DNA from 3 places in the Streptomyces sp. NPDC006923 genome. Region 2 is predicted to be linked to each of the others. Evidence: riboswitches for the same ligand, from Rfam matches in the RefSeq annotation. Region 2 holds a riboswitch; each other region holds the start of a gene.
What was found. A riboswitch is a leader RNA that binds a small molecule or an ion and turns the genes downstream of it on or off. The one in region 2 is predicted to bind cyclic di-AMP.
Positions count from the first base shown of each region.

Region 1 (5,825 bases), on a different contig from region 2:
CATCGGTGTGCAGAGCTTCGTCGACGCGGAGGCGAAGGCCGCCGTGCGCCCGCAGCGCCGCACCGATGTCGAGACGGCGCTGGGCCGGATACGTGACGCCCGGATCCCCGTCCTCAACATCGATCTCATCTACGGCATCGACGGCCAGACCGAGGAGAGCTGGCGCCGCTCCCTGGACGCCGCGCTCGCCTGGGATCCCGAGGAGTTGTATCTCTACCCCCTCTACATACGGCCGCTGACCGGTCTCGGCCGGCTCGGGGCCGGAAGCGACGCCGCCTGGGACGCCCAGCGGCTGCGGCTGTACCGGCAGGGCCGCGATCACCTCCTCGACCGGGGCTACGAGCAGGTGTCCATGCGGATGTTCCGCCGCCCGGGCTCCGCGTCCGGGGGAGCCGACGACTACGCCTGCCAGACCGACGGCATGATCGGGCTCGGCTGCGGAGCCCGCTCCTACACCTCCCGCCTCCACTACTCCTTCGACTACGCCGTCGACACCCGCGAGATACGGAACATCATCGACCGGTACACGGCGACGGAGGACTTCTCCCGGGCGGAGCTGGGCTACCGGATCGACGAGGACGAGGCACGGCGCCGCCATCTCCTCCAGTCGGTCCTCCAGGCGCGGGGCATGGAGGTGGCCGGCTATCGCGAGCGGTTCGGGACGGGCCCGGCCGACGACTTCCCGGCCGAGCTGGACCTGTTCGCGGCGCTCGGCTGGCTCGACGGGAGCGCGGGGCCCGGCCTGCTGCGTCTCTCGCCCGAGGGTCTCGCCCATTCGGACGCCCTGGGTCCCGCGCTCTTCTCCCCCGCCGTACGGGCCGCGATGGCCGCGTACGAGCAGAAATGAGACTCCGTGGACCTGACGATCCTCTACCGCGGTCCGCTCGCGTCCTGCGACTACGACTGTCCCTACTGCCCGTTCGCCAAGCGGCGGGACACCACTGACCAGCTACGTGCCGACCGGGCGGCGCTGGAGCGCTTCGCCGCGTGGGCGTCCGCGCAGTCCGCCGACCGGCTGTCGCTCCTGTTCACACCGTGGGGCGAAGGGCTGGTGCGCTCCTGGTACCGCCGGACACTCGCCGAGCTGTCCCGGCTGCCGCACATCCGCCGGGTGGCCATCCAGACAAACCTCAGCGCCCGTACCGACTGGGTCCAGGACGCCGATCCCGGGACGCTGGCCCTGTGGTGCACGTACCACCCGGGACAGACGCCGTACGACCGCTTCCTCGGGAAGTGCCATGACCTCGCGCGCCGGGGCGTCCGGTTCAGTGTGGGCGTTGTCGGTCTGCCCGGCCATCATGAGCACGCGCTCCGGCTGCGCGCCGAGCTGCCGGCGGACGTCTACCTCTGGATCAACGCGGCCGAGGGACACAGCTATACGGACGAGGAGGCCGCCCGGTGGACGGACCTCGATCCGCTCTTCCCGTACAGCCGCCATCCGCACCGCTCGGCCGGTCTGCCGTGCCGTACGGGCGAGTCGGTGATCTCGGTGGACGGCGACGGCACCGTGCGGCGCTGCCATTTCGTCCGTGCCGAGCTGGGCAATCTCTACGACGGGTCGTACCGGCGGGCCCTTGGGCCCCGGGCCTGCCCGAAGGCGCTGTGCGACTGTCACATCGGCTATGTGCACCTGGAGACGCTGCCGTTGTACGACGTGTTCGCGGGCGGGGTGCTGGAGCGGATCCCGGCGGGGGCGCGGGGCGTGTTCGAGACGTAGCGCCGCGAGCCGGACGGGACTTCTGCAACACGCCCCGGGGCGGCCCCGCCGTCAGTGCTTCAGCGGCAGCAGATCGGGCCGCTTGGCCGCCACCTGGTCGCCCGACGACTCGCCGCGCAGCCGGCGTCCGATCCAGGGCACCAGATATTCGCGCGCCCAGTGGATGTCGTCGCGCCGGACCTCGAACGTGCCGCGCGGCGGCTGCGGCGGCCACGCCTGGTCCGGGTCGGCCGGCACGTCGAGACCGAGCACCTGCGCGGCGCGCAGCGCGACCCGGGTGTGCCCCTCGGGTGACAGATGCAGCCGGTCGCCGTCCCAGGCACGCCGGTCCTGGACGGACCTGAGGGACCAGAGATCGAGGACGGGGCAGTCGTAGCGGTCGGCGATGGAGCGCACATGCGCGGTGTACGTGGCGATCTTGCCCCGCAGATGGCGCAGCACGGGGACCCCGCGGGTGTCGAATCCGGTGGTCACCATGACCGTGCCGACGGCGCCCGTGAGGTCGGCCACGGCCCGCTCGAAACGCTCGGCGACATCGTCGGGATCGGTACCTGGACGGATGATGTCGTTGCCGCCGGCACAGAAGGTCACCAGGTCCGGGGCGAGTTCCTTCGCCCGGGGGATCTGCTCGTCGACGATCTGGTCGAGGAGCCGGCCGCGTACCGCGAGATTGGCGTACCGGAAATCGCCGTGCACGGTGTCCACGGCGTCACCGGAGACCGGCAGCCGGTCGGCCAGCAGGACCGCGAGCCGGTCGGCCCAGCCGATATACAGCCCGTCGGGTCCCAGATCTCCCACGCCTTCGGTGAAGCTGTCACCGATCGCCGCGTACGACGCGAATACGCCGCTTCTTCTGGATCTCGAATCATCTGCCACAACCGCTCATCTTTCACTCGCAGATGTGACCTACGCGACCGTAAGAAGCCGTTGACGGCGGTGAGATACACCATCGGTCAAGTTTCACCCAAGCGGGAATAGGCACCATGCCTCCGCCCGGCACTTTCGGTGCCGGGCGGAGGTGTTGACCCACCGGCGTTCTCGGACGGAATACCGGTTCGGAGCGGGGTGTTCGGGATCAGACGGACGGGATCAGACGGAGACGCCGTGCTCGCGGAGGAAGGCCAGCGGGTCGATGTCCGAGCCGTAGTCGGGACCCGTACGGATCTCGAAGTGCAGGTGCGGTCCCGTGACATTGCCGGTCGCGCCGGAGAGCCCTATCTGCTGGCCCTCGCTGACGGTGTCGCCCTCGGAGACCGAGATGGAGGACAGGTGGCCGTACTGCGAGTAGTGGCCGTCGTCGTGCTGGATGACGACCTGGTTGCCGTACGAACCGCCCCAGCCGGCCGAAACGACGGTGCCCGCGCCGACGGCCTTCACAACGGTGCCCGAGGGCGCCAGGAAGTCCACACCGGTGTGGTAGCCGCTGGACCAGTTGCTGCCACTGGCGTGGTACGGCGTGCCGATGGCTATGCCGTCGACCGGCAGGGTGAAGCCGGAACCGCTGTTGTCGTCCACCGGGTCGGCGGCGGGAGTTCCGGTCTTGACGGGAGCGGGGTCGTCCGAGGGCTTGGCCGGGGCGTTGCCGGGCTGAGCGTCCGTGCCACCGGGCTTGGAGTGGTGGCCCGCCGGCTTGTGCGGGCCACTCGACTTGGCGCCGATGGTGAGCTTCAGGCCCGGGTGGATGAGCGACGGGTCGGGCCCCACGGCCTTGCGGTTGTCGGCGTACAGCTTGTGCCAGCCGCCCCGGACATGCTGTTCGGAGGCGATCTTGGAAAGGTAGTCACCGGCGACCACGGAGTAGATCTTCGGAGCCTTGGTGGCGGTCTTCTTGGCGGACGCGTGCTGACTCGTCTGGGCGGCCGCCGAGACGGCGTGCGGTTCGGTGGCGGGCGCGGCCTTCTCGGCGGCGTGCGCGCCGGTGGCGCCGATGAGCGGAAGAGCGATGGCGGCGCCGCCCGTACCGGCGGCGAGAAGGCCGCGGCTGAACGGGCTGGTCCTGGTGCGGCGGTGCTTACCCTTCGCGGGCATGGTCAATTCCTCTCCGGCGCCTGCGAGGTGAGCTGTCGGGTTAGGGCTGGAGATGCCCTGCCGCGCTTACTGCGCGACTTCACCCCGAGCCGTCCGATATTCCGGAACGGCGTACTACCTGGGTCCCCCGCTCCTGCCACACGTGGATGGGTGAGTGCGAATTCCAAGCGGCGGCAGGATTCGGCGGTCCGCCTGGATTGAGGCTGAACGTAGGCGAGCCGGGAGGGCATTAACAAGCCGCTTATTCCCAGGGGCGGCAGACGCCCCGATATCGCCCTGGATTTCCGGTCACCCTGCGTGAATCACCGATCTTCGGATTCCGTGCGTCACGGCGATTTCAATTCGCTTCGCCGCCACGGACCGTCACGGATATGATCCTGCTCACCAGCGGGAACCCATCTCCCCCTGCACCGGGGCACGTTATGCGAAATACGCCAATACGGACAGATGCACATTTGGGCGATTTGTAGCCTCCTGCGATGTCCGAATAGTTCGCATTCGCTCCCCGGGTCGCGAACTCCGGTCTCCTGAGAACCGATGTCGTAGTGTCAGAAGTCGACATCGTCGGCGAGCGGCGCCGGCGGCAGACACGGAGGAGCAGGCCGTGACGCAGCAGGTCCCGTCGACCGAGCCCGAGCTGACCGGGGTACGCAACTTCCGCGATGTGGGCGGACTGCCGACCACGGACGGCCGGCAGGTGCGGCACGGGCGGCTCTTCCGCAGTGGCCACCTCGCCAACGCCACCGCGGCCGACTCCGCCTTCCTCTCGTCCCTCGGGCTGCACACCGTCTTCGACTTCCGCAATGCCGCCGACCTCAAGCTCGACGGCGCGGACGTGGAGCTGACGGGTGTGCGCAATGTGAACATCCCGCTCACCGATCCCGCGGACGGGGCGGAGTTCTGGCTGATGGTCCGGGACGGCGACCTCGACCAGCTCCGCTCGCTCCTCGCGGACGGCAGGGCCGCGGCCCGGATGACCGACTCGTACCGCGCGATCATCACGGACCGCACCGCCGAGCACAGCCGCGTCCTGCACGCCCTGGCCGAGGACAGCGTCCCCGCCCTCATGCACTGCGCCGCGGGCAAGGACCGGGCCGGTCTCTCCATAGCCGTGTCGCTGCTGGCCGTCGGGGTCGAGCGCGAGGCGATAGAGGCGGACTACCTGAAGTCGAACGACCCGCGGCGCCGCTATCCGATCCACCGCAGCGACAATTCGCCCGCCGGGACGTCCGCCGAGGTCATGGAGCTGCTCAGCCCGCTCTTCGACGCCAGATCGGAATACCTCGCAGCGGCTTTCGAGACCATTGAGAAGACCTGGGGCAGCACCGAGCGTTATCTGTCAGCGGGCCTCGGAGTCACCCCCGAGACCCGTGAGCGGCTGCGCGCCCGCCTGCTTTCCTGAGACGCGCGCCCGCCGTCGGGCCCGCGCCGACCGCTACTGACCGCGCGCCCCCAGCTCGAAGAGCAGATAGAGGAAGCCCGCGAAGAGGTGACCGGCCACCAGATAGGCGAAAAGCCGGATGACAAGTCCCCTGGGGAACGTCTTCTCCTGATTCGTTACGCGGGCCGGCACGTCTTCCTGGCCGGCCCGCGTACCCGCGGGGTCCGGAACTGCGTTCTCTGACATGGTGACAGACCTCTCTGAGGATCAGCCGCGGTGAGCCCCGCCGCCGAGGCACAGCTCGGCGGCGGGGGTCTGCAGCAGGGTGTGGACGAAGAGCAGCTCGGTCCCGGCGGGTCCGGCCGCCGCGATCCGGTGCGGTGTGAGCGAGTCGAAGTGCGCGCTGTCCCCCGGGTCGAGCACATGCACGGCGTCCCCGAGACTCAGGCGCAGCCGCCCTTCGAGGACATAGAGCCACTCCTCCCCCGGGTGCACACGGACGAGATCGCCCTGGGCCCCGTACGGCACCTGGACCCGGAGCGGCTGCATGGCCCGGCCGGAGCCGCCCGCCTGGTGGTAGGTCCAGCCGTCGGCCTCGACGGGCTCGGCACGGCCGGCCCGGACAATGGGGTCGCGTTCCGGCGGCACTTCGCCGAGCAGTTCGGAGACGGTCGTACCGTAGATCCGGGCGAGGGCCAG
Region 1 is NZ_JBEYIF010000010.1:2,220-8,044, reverse strand. It holds gene ABZ707_RS20865 (STM4012 family radical SAM protein) at 1-847, shown strand, start outside; gene ABZ707_RS20860 (STM4011 family radical SAM protein) at 854-1,717, shown strand; gene ABZ707_RS20855 (SGNH/GDSL hydrolase family protein) at 1,769-2,593, opposite strand; gene ABZ707_RS20850 (LysM peptidoglycan-binding domain-containing M23 family metallopeptidase) at 2,807-3,745, opposite strand; cyclic di-AMP (ydaO/yuaA leader) riboswitch at 3,748-3,908, opposite strand; gene ABZ707_RS20845 (tyrosine-protein phosphatase) at 4,350-5,147, shown strand; gene ABZ707_RS20840 (DUF6126 family protein) at 5,181-5,318, opposite strand; gene ABZ707_RS20835 (XRE family transcriptional regulator) at 5,394-5,825, opposite strand, start outside.
Region 1: it holds a riboswitch for cyclic di-AMP, as region 2 does, so the genes downstream of both, ABZ707_RS20850 (LysM peptidoglycan-binding domain-containing M23 family metallopeptidase) here and ABZ707_RS26200 (C40 family peptidase) in region 2, are expected to answer to the same signal.

Region 2 (5,825 bases):
GATCATCTCCAGGTCCGCCTTGCCCTCCTGGCCCTCGCTGGTCAGATAGTCACCGAGGAAGATCGAGTTGACCAGGTGGAGCGCGAGCGGCTGCATCGAGCGCAGATGCACCTCGCGTCCGCCCGCGAGCCTGACCTCCACGTCCGGGCAGACGAAGCGGGTCATCGCCAGGATGCGCAGGCAGCGCTGCGGGGTGAGGTTCCACTCCTTGGCGAGCGGAGTTCCCTCGAACGGGATCAGGAAGTTGACCGGCACCGAGTCCGGGTCGAGTTCGCGCAGGGAGAAGACCACATCGACGAGATCCTCGTCGCTCTCGCCCATCCCGGCGATGAGTCCCGAGCAGGCGGACAGGCCCGCCGTCTGGGCCTGCCGCACGGTCTCGACCCGGTCGGCGTACGTGTGCGTGGTGGTGATGTCCCCGTATGTCCCCTCGGACGTATTGAGATTGTGGTTATAGGCGTCGGCGCCCGCCGCCCGCAGCCGCTCCGCCTGCCCGTCCGAGAGAAGGCCGAGGCAGGCGCACACCTCGACGCCTTCGTTCTGCTCCTTGATCGCCTCGATGGTCCGCGAGACCCGGTCGACGTCCCGGTCCGTCGGGCCGCGTCCGCTCGCGACCAGACAGACCCGCTTCGCGCCGCCCGCCACCCCGGCGGCCGCGGCCTTCGACGCCTCGTCGGGCTTGAGCCAGGTGTACTTGAGGATCTCAGCCGTGGAACCGAGCCGCTGAGAGCAGTACGAGCAGTCCTCGGGACACAGACCGGACTTGAGGTTGACCAGGTAGTTGAGTTTCACCCGCCGCCCGAACCACTCACGGCGTACCTTCCCGGCCGCGGCCACCACGTCGAGCAGCTCGTCGTCGGAGGTCGCCAGCACGGCGAGCGCTTCTTCGCGGGTCGGCAGCTCGCGCCGCAGGCCCTTCTCCACCAGCGTCTTCAGCAGATCCATGGCGCTGATCCTCGCCTACCTGACAGCTCGCGGCAAAGGAGGAACCCCACAACACGGCCGGATCGACGTGTGTGTATGACCACACCCTGCCCCGGTCCGGCCCCGGTTAGGGTCTGTGCGCTGCCTACAAAAGGACGGGACCCATGGAGCGGGATTTCCCCGGCTGGACCGACGATCCGTTCGCGTGGACCGGGGACGAGGCGCTGCGCCGTGAGCGTTCCGGTCTGGTCCGTACGCTCCGGCCGCGCGGGGCCGACTCCGCCCTGCTGGACCTGGCGAGCAACGACTATCTGGGCCTGGCCCGCCATCCGGCGGTGACCGGCGCCGCCGCGGCGGCCGCCCGCCGCTGGGGCGCGGGCGCCACCGGCTCCCGGCTGGTCACAGGAAGCACCGCGTTGCACGCCGAGCTGGAGCGCGAACTGGCCGATTTCTGCGGGTTCGAGGCCGCGCTCGTCCTCTCCTCCGGATACGCGGCCAATCTCGCCGCCCTCACCGCGCTGACGACCGGGGACTCCCTGATCGTGTCGGACGCGGGAAACCACGCCTCGATTGTGGACGGCTGCCGGCTCTCGCGCGCCGAGAAGGTCGTCGTGCCGCACGCGGAGCCCCTGGTCGTACGCAAGACGCTCGACGCACACCCGGGGCGGCGGGCTCTGGTGGTGAGCGACGCGGTGTTCTCGGTGGACGGCGACGCGGCGCCGCTGCGGGAACTGGCCGAGGTCTGCCGTACGCGGGGCGCCGCACTGCTCGTCGACGACGCGCACGGTCTGGGTGTGCTCGGCGCCGGGGGCCGGGGCGCCCTGGACGCGGCGGGCATCGCGGGAGCGGGCGGTGTGGTGGCCACCGTCACCCTCTCCAAGTCCCTGGGCAGCCAGGGCGGCGCGGTCCTCGGGCCGGCCCGGGTCATCAGCCACCTGGTCAACGCGGCCAGGACCTTCATCTTCGACACGGGCCTGGCACCCGCCGCCGTGGGCGGCGCCCTGGAGAGCCTGCGGCTGCTGCGCCGCGAGCCCGCCCGGGCGGACCGGGTGCGCGCCGTCGCCCGCACCCTGCACGCGCGGCTGACCGGGGAAGGGCTCACCGCCGTACGGCCGGACGCCGCCGTGGTCTCCGTCCGGGCGCCGTCACCGGAGGCGGCCGTGCGCTGGGCCGCGGACTGCCGCGCCGCGGGCCTGGCCGTGGGATGTTTCCGGCCGCCGTCGGTGCCGGACGGCATCTCCCGGATCAGGCTCACCGCCCGCGCCGACCTGACGGACCAGCAGATCGACGCGGCGGTGCGGACGGTGGTGGCGTCCGCACCGCCGCGCTGAGTCTTACGGACCCGGGCGGGGCGGTCCCTCAGTCGGTGAGTGCCTCCTCGCGCAGCGCGGACAGGAATGACGTCCAGGCGCCCGTGGAGAAGGCCAGCGGGGCGCGGCGCACGTCCTTGGAGTCACGTACGGCGAGCCCGGCCGCGCCGGTGCGGGCGGTCTCCACGCAGTTGTTCATCCCGGTACTGCGGCTGCTGCGCCGCCAACCGGTCGTCAGGACCGGGGGAGTTGTGGAAGGAATGGAGTCTGAGTTCTGGGCGGAAAGCCCCTGGGGGCGAGCGGTCATGATGCTCCCTACGCGCCGTCACCGATCCCGGCGATGAGATCCAAAGAGTCCTCGGGCGAGAGGGCACGCGCCTGCATCGTGCGGAATGCCGCGCCGTACGCCTCCAGCTCTTCTTTCCGCTCCAGATAGAGGCTATTCGTCAAGTGGTCGAGAACGACCAAATCCAGATCAGTAATGCCTGGAAAGGAGAAGATAACGAAAGGTCCGGTGAGCCCGACATAGCCGCCGGCGGCGAACGGCAGTACCTGTACACACACATGGGGGAGACGGGCCAGCTCCACCAGCCGCCGTAGCTGCTCCCGCATCACCCCCCGGCCACCCACCTCGCGCAGCAGCACGGCCTCGTCGAGCACGGCGTTCAGCTCCAGCGGACTCGGCGCGCGCAGCGCCTCCTGACGGGCGAGCCGTACCTCCACCAGGGAGTCGACCGTCGCGGCCGGCAGGCCCTCCAGCGCCGCCTGTGTCACGGCACGGGCGTAGCCGGGGGTCTGCAGCAGGCCCGGCACCACGGAGGTCTCCAGGGTGCGCACGACGCGGGCCTGGGACTCCAGGCTGATGAAGTCCCGGTAACCGGGCGGGATCACACCGTCGTACGCCTTCCACCATCCGGGCCCGGTGCCCGGCACGCCGGCCAGAGCGCCCAGCAGCGTCCGCAGCCGGGGGTCGGCGATCCGCAGCGCGTCGAGCAGGCCGGCCAGGTCGGTGTCCTTCACCCCGCTGACACCCGTCTCGATACGGCTCACCTTCGACTGGTGCCAGCCGAGCAGCCGCGCCGTCTCCCCGCTCGTCAGCCCCGCGCTCCGGCGCAGCCTGCGCAATTCGTCACCGAGCCTGCGTCGGCGTACCGCCGGAATATGCCGCATGACCGAACCACTTCCTCTTGCCCGTGCCGCTTGTCCGTCTGCCCGTGCTCGCGCCATTCGGGGGCGCGGCGGAGAAGCTATCTTTCCGGGGCTCAAATACGGTCTCGCGTAGCAGAGTTCACCGCTACGGGCGACAGATATATGCAGATCTCGGTGGATCGGCTCTGTGAACGGCCCGACAAGTGGCAGTCTGACGCGGAGCACAGTCCGAGGCCGTCCGCGCAGTCATCCGCTCTGTGCCGGAGACCGGTCCGGCGGGAAAGGGACGGCGTCTTCATGGCAGACCGGCAAGAGGCATCCATCACCCTTCCGAGCGACCCCGCGGCCGTACCCGCGGCGCGAAGATATGTCGCGGACCTGCTCACCGAGTGGGGACTGCCCGCGGACGCGGAGACCGTCGACACGGTCCGGCTGATCGTCTCGGAGCTGGCGACCAACGCCGTACAGCACACACTCGGCCAGTCGCCCACCTTCACGGTGGAGATCCGGCTGGACCGTCACGAGGAGCTGCGCCTCGGTGTCACCGACAGCCATCCGCGCTGGCCGCAGCGGCTTCCCGCGCCGGTGCAGCAGGACAACGGCCGAGGCATGGTCATCGTCCGTTCGCTGACCGCCGAGTACGGCGGCCGGCTGGTCGTCACCCCGACCGCGGAGGGCGGCAAGACGGTCTGGGTCACCCTGCCCTGGACGGTGGCCCCGGGTCAGATCTGATCCGGGGACCGGCTCGGGAGCCGCCAGGACGGGTGGGAGCGCCCGGGGAGGCGGCGCGTGGATCCGACGCGTCGTCAGCGGGCGCTCGGCTGCGGGGGCACCCCCGCGCCCTCAGTTCACCCGGCCGTACCAGACGCTCCGGGACCAGATCCGCTCCAGCCGCACCACGGCGCCGGTCTTCGGCGAATGCCAGATCTTGCCCCGGCCGGCGTAGATGCCGACGTGGTAGATGTTGCTCCCGTAGTGGAAGAACACCAGATCGCCCTTGCGCCGGTGGGAGGGTGAGATGTGGCGGGTCCGGTTGTACTGCTGCTGGGCCGTGCGCGGGAGTCTCTTCCCCACCCTCTTGAAGGAATAGAGAGTCAGCCCCGAACAGTCGAAGCGATGCGGCCCGGTCGCACCGTACTGGTACGGCGACCCCTGTTTGGAAGCGGCGATCCGCAGTGCCTTGGTCGCGTGGCCGGGGACTGCGCTGGCCTCGTCGGCGGCGCTCGGCACCAGCATGGTGCCGCCGACGGCGGCGAGTGTGAGGACCGATACGGCACGGGTCCGTGAGAGCAAATTCGGGACATGCGTCTGCGCGGTCATGCTCAACCCTTCGTCAGCCGCTTGTGAAGGATGACCTGTCGGGTTCGGACAGGCGAAGATGCCCGGCCGCGCAAGCGGCTTCACCCCGAGGAACGGCCACAACCCGGTCGTCCCGTCACGCTTGGGTCCTCCACTCCTGCCGATCCACTCCTGTCGACCAGTCATCCGGTACGGCGGCAGGACTCAGCGTCCGCCCGGACCGCCTCGCCGAGGTGGCGGGGGCTTGTCGTTTCACGGATCTTGACGCGGAACCGGCGCGTTTCGGTGACGAAACGACGATATGTGAGTCTCATCACGTCTGACCCATACGGGTGGTCGGTCAACGGTTGATGACGGAGTGTCGGGGTTCGTCAGGGCCTGTAGCTGCAAGGAAACCGGCGGCGCCTCGCGCGTCCGGCCGCTTCGCGCAACTTGAGCGCCCGATCCGGGCCCGCGCGCCGCTAGGCCGAATGAGGGAGCCGTGCCCGTACGGGCGCGTCCGTACGGGAGGACACACCGTCAAGTCGCGTCCCCGGGGGGCATGGTGACCCTCCCGGCCCGCCGTTCCCCGTCCAGTACGCGCAGCGCGCGCGCCAGTGTCGCCGTGTGCAGCTCGGTCTCGCCCCTGGCGTGCATCGCCGTCAGCGCGTCCCGCAGCGCGGCCACCCGTGCGGGCAGCGCCTGCGCGGCGCGCAGGGCGCTGTAGGTGTCGGAGCCACGGGCCGGATTGATCCGCCCCAGCAGGTCGACGACCTGGAGATAGCTGTCCACGACGTCGCCCTCGGCGCGGGTCAGCGCGGGCAGCGGAGGCAGTTCCGGTGGCAGCATCGGCGACTACCGCCCGCCCGGAGAGCTGCCGGGGCCGGGGAGGGCCGCGGACGCCTTCCGGTTCCGCACCACGTGATCGACGAGCCCGTACGCCCTGGCGGCCACCGCGTCGAAGATCTTGTCCCGCGCGATGTCCTCGGTGATCCGCTCCGCGCTCCGGCCGGTGTGCCGCGCCAGCAGGGATCCCAGCAGGGAGCGCTGCCGCAGGATCTCCTCGGCCTGGATCGCCAGATCGGACGGCTGCCCCATGACGGGCTCCGCGACGGCGGGCTGCTGGAGGACGACACGGGCGCCGGGCAGCGCCATCCGCTTCCC
Region 2 is NZ_JBEYIF010000015.1:100,049-105,873, reverse strand. It holds gene bioB (biotin synthase BioB) at 1-945, opposite strand, end outside; gene ABZ707_RS26220 (8-amino-7-oxononanoate synthase) at 1,089-2,255, shown strand; gene ABZ707_RS26215 (DUF397 domain-containing protein) at 2,284-2,541, opposite strand; gene ABZ707_RS26210 (helix-turn-helix transcriptional regulator) at 2,550-3,404, opposite strand; gene ABZ707_RS26205 (ATP-binding protein) at 3,681-4,115, shown strand; gene ABZ707_RS26200 (C40 family peptidase) at 4,227-4,703, opposite strand; cyclic di-AMP (ydaO/yuaA leader) riboswitch at 4,706-4,892, opposite strand; gene ABZ707_RS26195 (hypothetical protein) at 5,202-5,510, opposite strand; gene ABZ707_RS26190 (ATP-dependent Clp protease proteolytic subunit) at 5,517-5,825, opposite strand, start outside.

Region 3 (5,825 bases), on a different contig from region 2:
CCGGGGATCCCGGAAAGCCGTCCGTCCGGCGCGTGCCGCACCGGCGACCGGGGCCCGCGGCTCATCCGGCGCCCGCCTGTTCGACGGCACGGGCCCTGGAGGCGTCGATCTCCCGGTACGCCTGTTCGCGGCCCTCCCAGTGCGAGCCCTCCACGGACTTGCCGGGCTCCAGGTCCTTGTAGACCTCGAAGAAGTGGCTGATCTCCAGCAGGTCGAACTCGGAGACGTCGCTGATGTCCCGTGTGCCGGCCCGGCGCGGGTCGTGGGCCGGTACGCACAGGACCTTCTCGTCCGGCCCCTTCTCATCGCTCATCATGAACATGCCGATGGCCCGGCAGCGGATCACACAGCCGGGGAAGGTCCGCTCGCCGACCAGCACGAGCGCGTCCAGCGGATCGCCGTCCCGGCCCAGGGTGCCTTCGATGTAGCCGTAGTCGGCCGGATAGCGGGTGGCCGTGAACAGCGTCCGGTCCAGCCGGATCCGCCCCGCCTTGTGGTCCATCTCGTACTTGTTGCGGGATCCCTGGGGGATCTCCACGATCACATCGAATTCCATCGCGGACTCCACTCCTTCCGACGGGCACGCCACCGGCGGTGACGCCGGCGTGGAGCGGGCGCGGGCATGGCGCCCCCTGGTCACGAGATGACCAGGGAGAGTCGCGTAGAGAGCCCGCGGTACCGGTGAGCCCCCTCACCGGTAGGGAGCGCGCGCATTTCAAGTGTGCGCCACCTCACGCGGGCCGCCAGTCCTGCCCGCCCGGGGCGGGTCCGTGCGACGGCGGGGCCGTTCAGCCCGCGGCGATCGAGGTGAGCTGCGTCAGGCTGTCGATCCGCCAGTCCGCCGCCGCGATCACATCCGGGTCGTCCGCCCACAGATAGCCCCAGGGGCCGCGCCGCAGATGGACGGTGCGCAGCCCGGCCTCCACGGCGGGGAACAGGTCGTACGCGGGATGGTCACCGACGTACGCCGTCTTCTCGGGCGGGGCCTTGGCCGCCTCGGCGACCCGGGCGAAGAAGTCCCGCGACGGTTTGGCGACGCCCCACTCGCCCGAGGTGACGATGAGATCGGCGGGGAGATCGAGACCGCGCAGCAGCTCTCCGGCCTTGACGGTCTGGTTGCCCGCCAGGACGACCCGGACGCCGAGCGCCTGGAGACCCGCGAGGGCGGGCCGCACGTCGGGATAGAGATCGGATTCGTCGAGGTGTTCGCCGCGGCCGGCGGCTTCTCTGGCGCGGTATGCCTCGCCGACATCCATGCCGGGTTTGATGAGACGCAGGGCGTCGGCACTGTCCCTGTTCTGGACGGTGACCGCGCCGACGAGGGCGGAGATGGTGTGCCGGGGAATGCCCAGCCAGTCGGCCCAGGAAGCCCAGTAGCGGTCGTCGCGCACGAGGGTCTCGCCGACATCGAACACGAAGGTTTCAATCACCGGTCCGAGCCTAAGGGGTGTCCTGTAATCCCTGGTGGATCAGCGCGCGGCGGCGGACGCGGCGCGTCGCACGCGTGTCGCGCGGCGGAGGGACGTCCGGGCGCCGGCCGGGTACGGGCGTCCCGGTGGCGCGGTTCCTCGTGGCACGGGCCGTGCCGGACGCCGCAGGCCCGCGACGATCCACCGGACGGGGCCCGGGGGGATACTCTCCGCCAATTGTCAGTGGCGGGCCGTAGCCTTGCTCTCATGTTCGCTTCCTCGTCCGCTTGTGCTGCGTCCGGTGATCGCGGTTCCGTCAGGTCCGCCGCTGTTGTCAACACGGAGATCCGTGCCCTGTGGGGGCGGGCCGGCGGTGTGCTGCCGCCCGCCGAGCAGGAGCGCTACCAGCGGCTTCTGGTGGAGTGGGCGGCGGCGGTACGGGCCGATGTCGTCGAGGCCGCCTGACGCGTCGCTCCGCCGAGTCCTGCCCCGATCGCGACACCGAGTGGTGATGATCTTGCTCTGGATGGCGTAGAGTCAGGTTCACCGACGCGGGGTGGAGCAGCTCGGTAGCTCGCTGGGCTCATAACCCAGAGGTCGCAGGTTCAAATCCTGTCCCCGCTACTCCGAAGAGAACGCAGGCCCGGATCCTCAGGATCCGGGCCTTCGTCGTGTGCGGCCGATACGGCGTTGGCCGGACGATCCACTTTTCGCCGGTTGTGGCAAGTACGGTGAAGAGACGGCTGTGCTCGTACGGAACACCATGAAGGGGTACGCCGAGCACCACCTGGCCGATGGAACCGACTGCCCGACCGGGCCCGCCCTTGCCGTCCGACCCGACCGGGTCCGGCCCGGGACCGGCCCCGTAGTCCAGTCGGCCGAGAGCGAGTCGCCGCCGGGAGCGGCAGCGATCAGCCTGGGTGGAGCGCGGTACCGTCCGCAGCCGTAGCGGACCGGCAGGAGACCACTGGTGGTGAAGCTAGGGAAGCTCCGAGAGGGCAACGGCGGCGGAGCCCGCCGGGGCGGGGACGAAGCCGGGTTCTGGGCCGAGGACAGGACGGGTTTCTGGGCGGGCGCCGGCAGCACCGGCCGTGTCACCAGCCGCAGCGCGGGCCATGGCATGGGCCGCCGTTCCGGGCGTGGGCTGGTCCGTGTCCTGCCCGGCCTGGTGATCGTCGCCGGTGTGGTGCTCGATCTTGTGACCCCCGCGCGGATCACCGCCTCCCCGCTCTTCGCGGCCGCCCCGCTGGTGGCCGCGCCGTTCTACCCGATGCTCGGCACCCTGCTGGTCGGCGTCGCCGCGCTGGTCGCCGAGGTGGGACTGAACATCTACAACCAGTCGATGGCGGATCCGGCGTCGCTCACCGAGCTGCTGACCGTGCTGATCGTGTCCATCCTCGCGCTGTACATCAACGGCGTCGTCCGGCGCAGCGGGGAGCGCCTCGCCTCCGCCCGGATCATCGCCGAGACCGCGCAGCGGGCGGTGCTGCCGAGACCCGCCGAGCGGATCGGCGGGCTCCGTATCGCCGCGCGGTACGAGGCGGCCCAGGAGGGCGCGTTCATCGGCGGCGACCTGTTCGCCGTGCAGGACACGCCGTACGGAGTGCGGCTGGTGGTCGGGGACGTGCGCGGGAAGGGGCTTGAGGCGGTCGAAGCGGTGGCGGTGGTCATCGGATCCTTCCGCGAGGCCGCCGAGCAGGAGAGCACGCTGGAGGGGGTGGCGCAGCGGCTGGAGCGCGCCATCACACGCGAGGGTTCGCGGCGGGACGGGCTCGACGCCTTCGAGGGGTTCACCACGGCCGTGCTCGCCGAGATCCCGCACAGCGGCAATGTGGTGCGGCTGGTCAACCGGGGCCACCCCGAGCCGCTGCTGCTGGGCGCCGACGGCCAGGTGCGGATCCTCGAACCGACCGATCCCGCGCTGCCCCTCGGGATGAGCGAACTGGGCGCCTGGCCCGACCGCGCCGAGGAGGCCGCCTATCCCGACGGGGCGACGCTGCTCTTCTACACGGACGGGCTCTCCGAGGCGCGCGACGACCAGGGTGCCTTCTACGTCCCGAGCGAGCGGCTCAGCGGCCGGGTCTTCCAGGGGCCCGACGACCTGCTGCAGGCCCTGATCGAGGACGTACGGCTGCATACGGGCGGCGGGAGTCAGGACGACATGGCGCTGCTGGCGGTCGGCCGGCCCGCCAACTGGCGGCAGCCGGAGTGGCGCCGTGTGATGCCCGTCACTCCCTGACGGCGAGTACGGCAGGACCGGCGCCGGCGGCCGGGCCCGCGCGGCTGATTCATTATGCCGATCCGCCGGGTCGATTCACTGCCGGTAATCGACAGGTACCGCTGCGCATAACATCTGACACACCATCAGAAATGGCCCCGGCTTTCGGCTCCGGAGAATTCGCCCGACTGTGACCATTTATATCCTGGTAAGTCCGATGCGAAGTCGTTAACGATTACCGGGAACAGCTTGGAATAAAGCCCTGGTCTCTATTAACGTTCGATAACGCAGCGCGGTCGTCCCAGCCGTCGTAAGAGACGGCGCCGTGCGCACGCGCCGAATCCCGCCAGGGAACCGGGGAACCACACATTGGGGTGAATCGGACGTTCTTTGCTGCCCTGTGCGGCAGAGAGCACCCGTAGGAGACCTTCCTGCTCCGAACCCGTCAGCTAACCCGGTAGGCGAGAAGGAAGGAAAGGAGTGCGCCCCTGTGGCGTCCAATCAGCCTGCCCCCGAAGCCCTCTTCGAAACTCGCACCTCCGCGATCGAGCCGGACCGGGCCTGGGGGGAATGGAACCCCACCGAGGAGTCCATCCGCCCCGTACGCGGCAGGCACCGCGTCGCCAAGCAGCGCACCGGGATAGCCCGCAATGGGATCGCCCGTAGCTCCACGGTCCTCGGCGTCGGCGTCATAGCCGCCGTCGGCGCGGGCGGCATAGCCACCGCGCAGGACAAGCCCGCTGTCTCCATATCCCTGCCCGACACCATCACGGACAATCTCCCGGACGCCACGTCGCTGCCGGGCGTGGGCTCCCTCGTGTCGCACGACGCCGAGCCGGACAATGTCCTGGCCGCGGCCCCGCTCACCACGGCCGGCCTCACCACCGCCGACGCGGAGCAGGGCGCCACCGACGCGGGCGAGGCCCTCCGGGCCCGCATCCTCCAGCAGGCCGAGCAGCAGCAGAGCGAGGCCGACGCGGCGCAGCAGGCGGCCGCGGAGACGGCGGCGGCCGAGAAGGCCGCGGCCGAGGCGAGGAAGCAGCAGACCGACGCCGAGAAGAAGGCGGCGGCGGCGAAGCGGAAGGCCGAGGCGGAGGCCAGGGCCAAGGCGGAGGCGGAGCGGCTCGCCAAGCTGGCCGCCAGCTACGCCCTCCCGACCTCCTCGTACACCCTCACCTCGACCTACGGCCAGGCCGGCTCCATGTGGTCCTCCGGCTACCACACCGGTCTGGACTTCGCGGCCCCGACGGGTACGCCGGTCAAGGCCGTGCACAGCGGCACCGTCAAGTCGGCCGGCTGGTCCGGCTCGTACGGCTACCGCACGGTCCTGGAGCTGGATGACGGTACGGAGATCTGGTACTGCCACCAGTCCTCGATGACCGTCAGCGCCGGACAGAAGGTCTCCACGGGCGAGGTCATCGGACGCGTCGGCGCGACCGGCAATGTGACCGGTCCGCATCTGCACCTCGAAGTGCACACGCCGGACGGCGCGGGCGTCGACCCGATGAGCTGGCTGCGCGGCAAGGGCCTCACCCCCTGACCCACCCGCGGTCCCGACGGCTCCGGCGCCCCCTCCAGGCGCCGGAGCCGTCGGCCGTTCCCGGGCCGGTGCCCCCGGGCGGTGGGGACGGGAGGCACTGGAACCGTGGAAAAGACGGGGACATGGCGCGAAAACGGAACAGGGCGCCCCACCGCGGCTGTTGAATTCACCCATGACTGAGCTGCGTAAGCTGGGCACCTCCGACCTCCGGATCTTTCCGTTCGCCCTCGGGGGCAATGTCTTCGGCTGGACCTCCGACGAGAAGCAGTCCTTCGCCGTGCTCGACGCCTACGCCGCCGCCGGCGGCAACTTCGTCGACACCGCCGACACGTATTCCTCCTGGGTGCCGGGGCACGAGGGCGGTGAGTCGGAGACCGTCCTGGGCAACTGGGTCGCCTCGCGCGGCAATCGCTCCGAGGTGCTGGTGGCGACCAAGGTCGGCCGCCATCCCCGGTACCAGGGCCTCTCGGCGGAGACCATCAGGGCCGGCGCCGAGGAGTCGCTGCGGCGGCTGGGCACGGACTACATCGACCTGTACTACACGCACTTCGACGACCTGAGCGTCCCGGTCGAGGAGATCATCACCGCCCTCGACGGGCTCGTGAAGGACGGGAAGGTGCGTGCCATCGCGGCGTCCAACATCGGCCCCGACCGGCTC
Region 3 is NZ_JBEYIF010000034.1:18,747-24,571, reverse strand. It holds gene ABZ707_RS32405 (inorganic diphosphatase) at 62-556, opposite strand; gene ABZ707_RS32400 (HAD family hydrolase) at 789-1,427, opposite strand; gene ABZ707_RS32395 (hypothetical protein) at 1,677-1,874, shown strand; tRNA gene ABZ707_RS32390 (tRNA-Met) at 1,960-2,033, shown strand; gene ABZ707_RS32385 (PP2C family protein-serine/threonine phosphatase) at 2,530-3,648, shown strand; cyclic di-AMP (ydaO/yuaA leader) riboswitch at 3,952-4,106, shown strand; gene ABZ707_RS32380 (M23 family metallopeptidase) at 4,118-5,167, shown strand; gene ABZ707_RS32375 (aldo/keto reductase) at 5,340-5,825, shown strand, end outside.
Region 3: it holds a riboswitch for cyclic di-AMP, as region 2 does, so the genes downstream of both, ABZ707_RS32380 (M23 family metallopeptidase) here and ABZ707_RS26200 (C40 family peptidase) in region 2, are expected to answer to the same signal.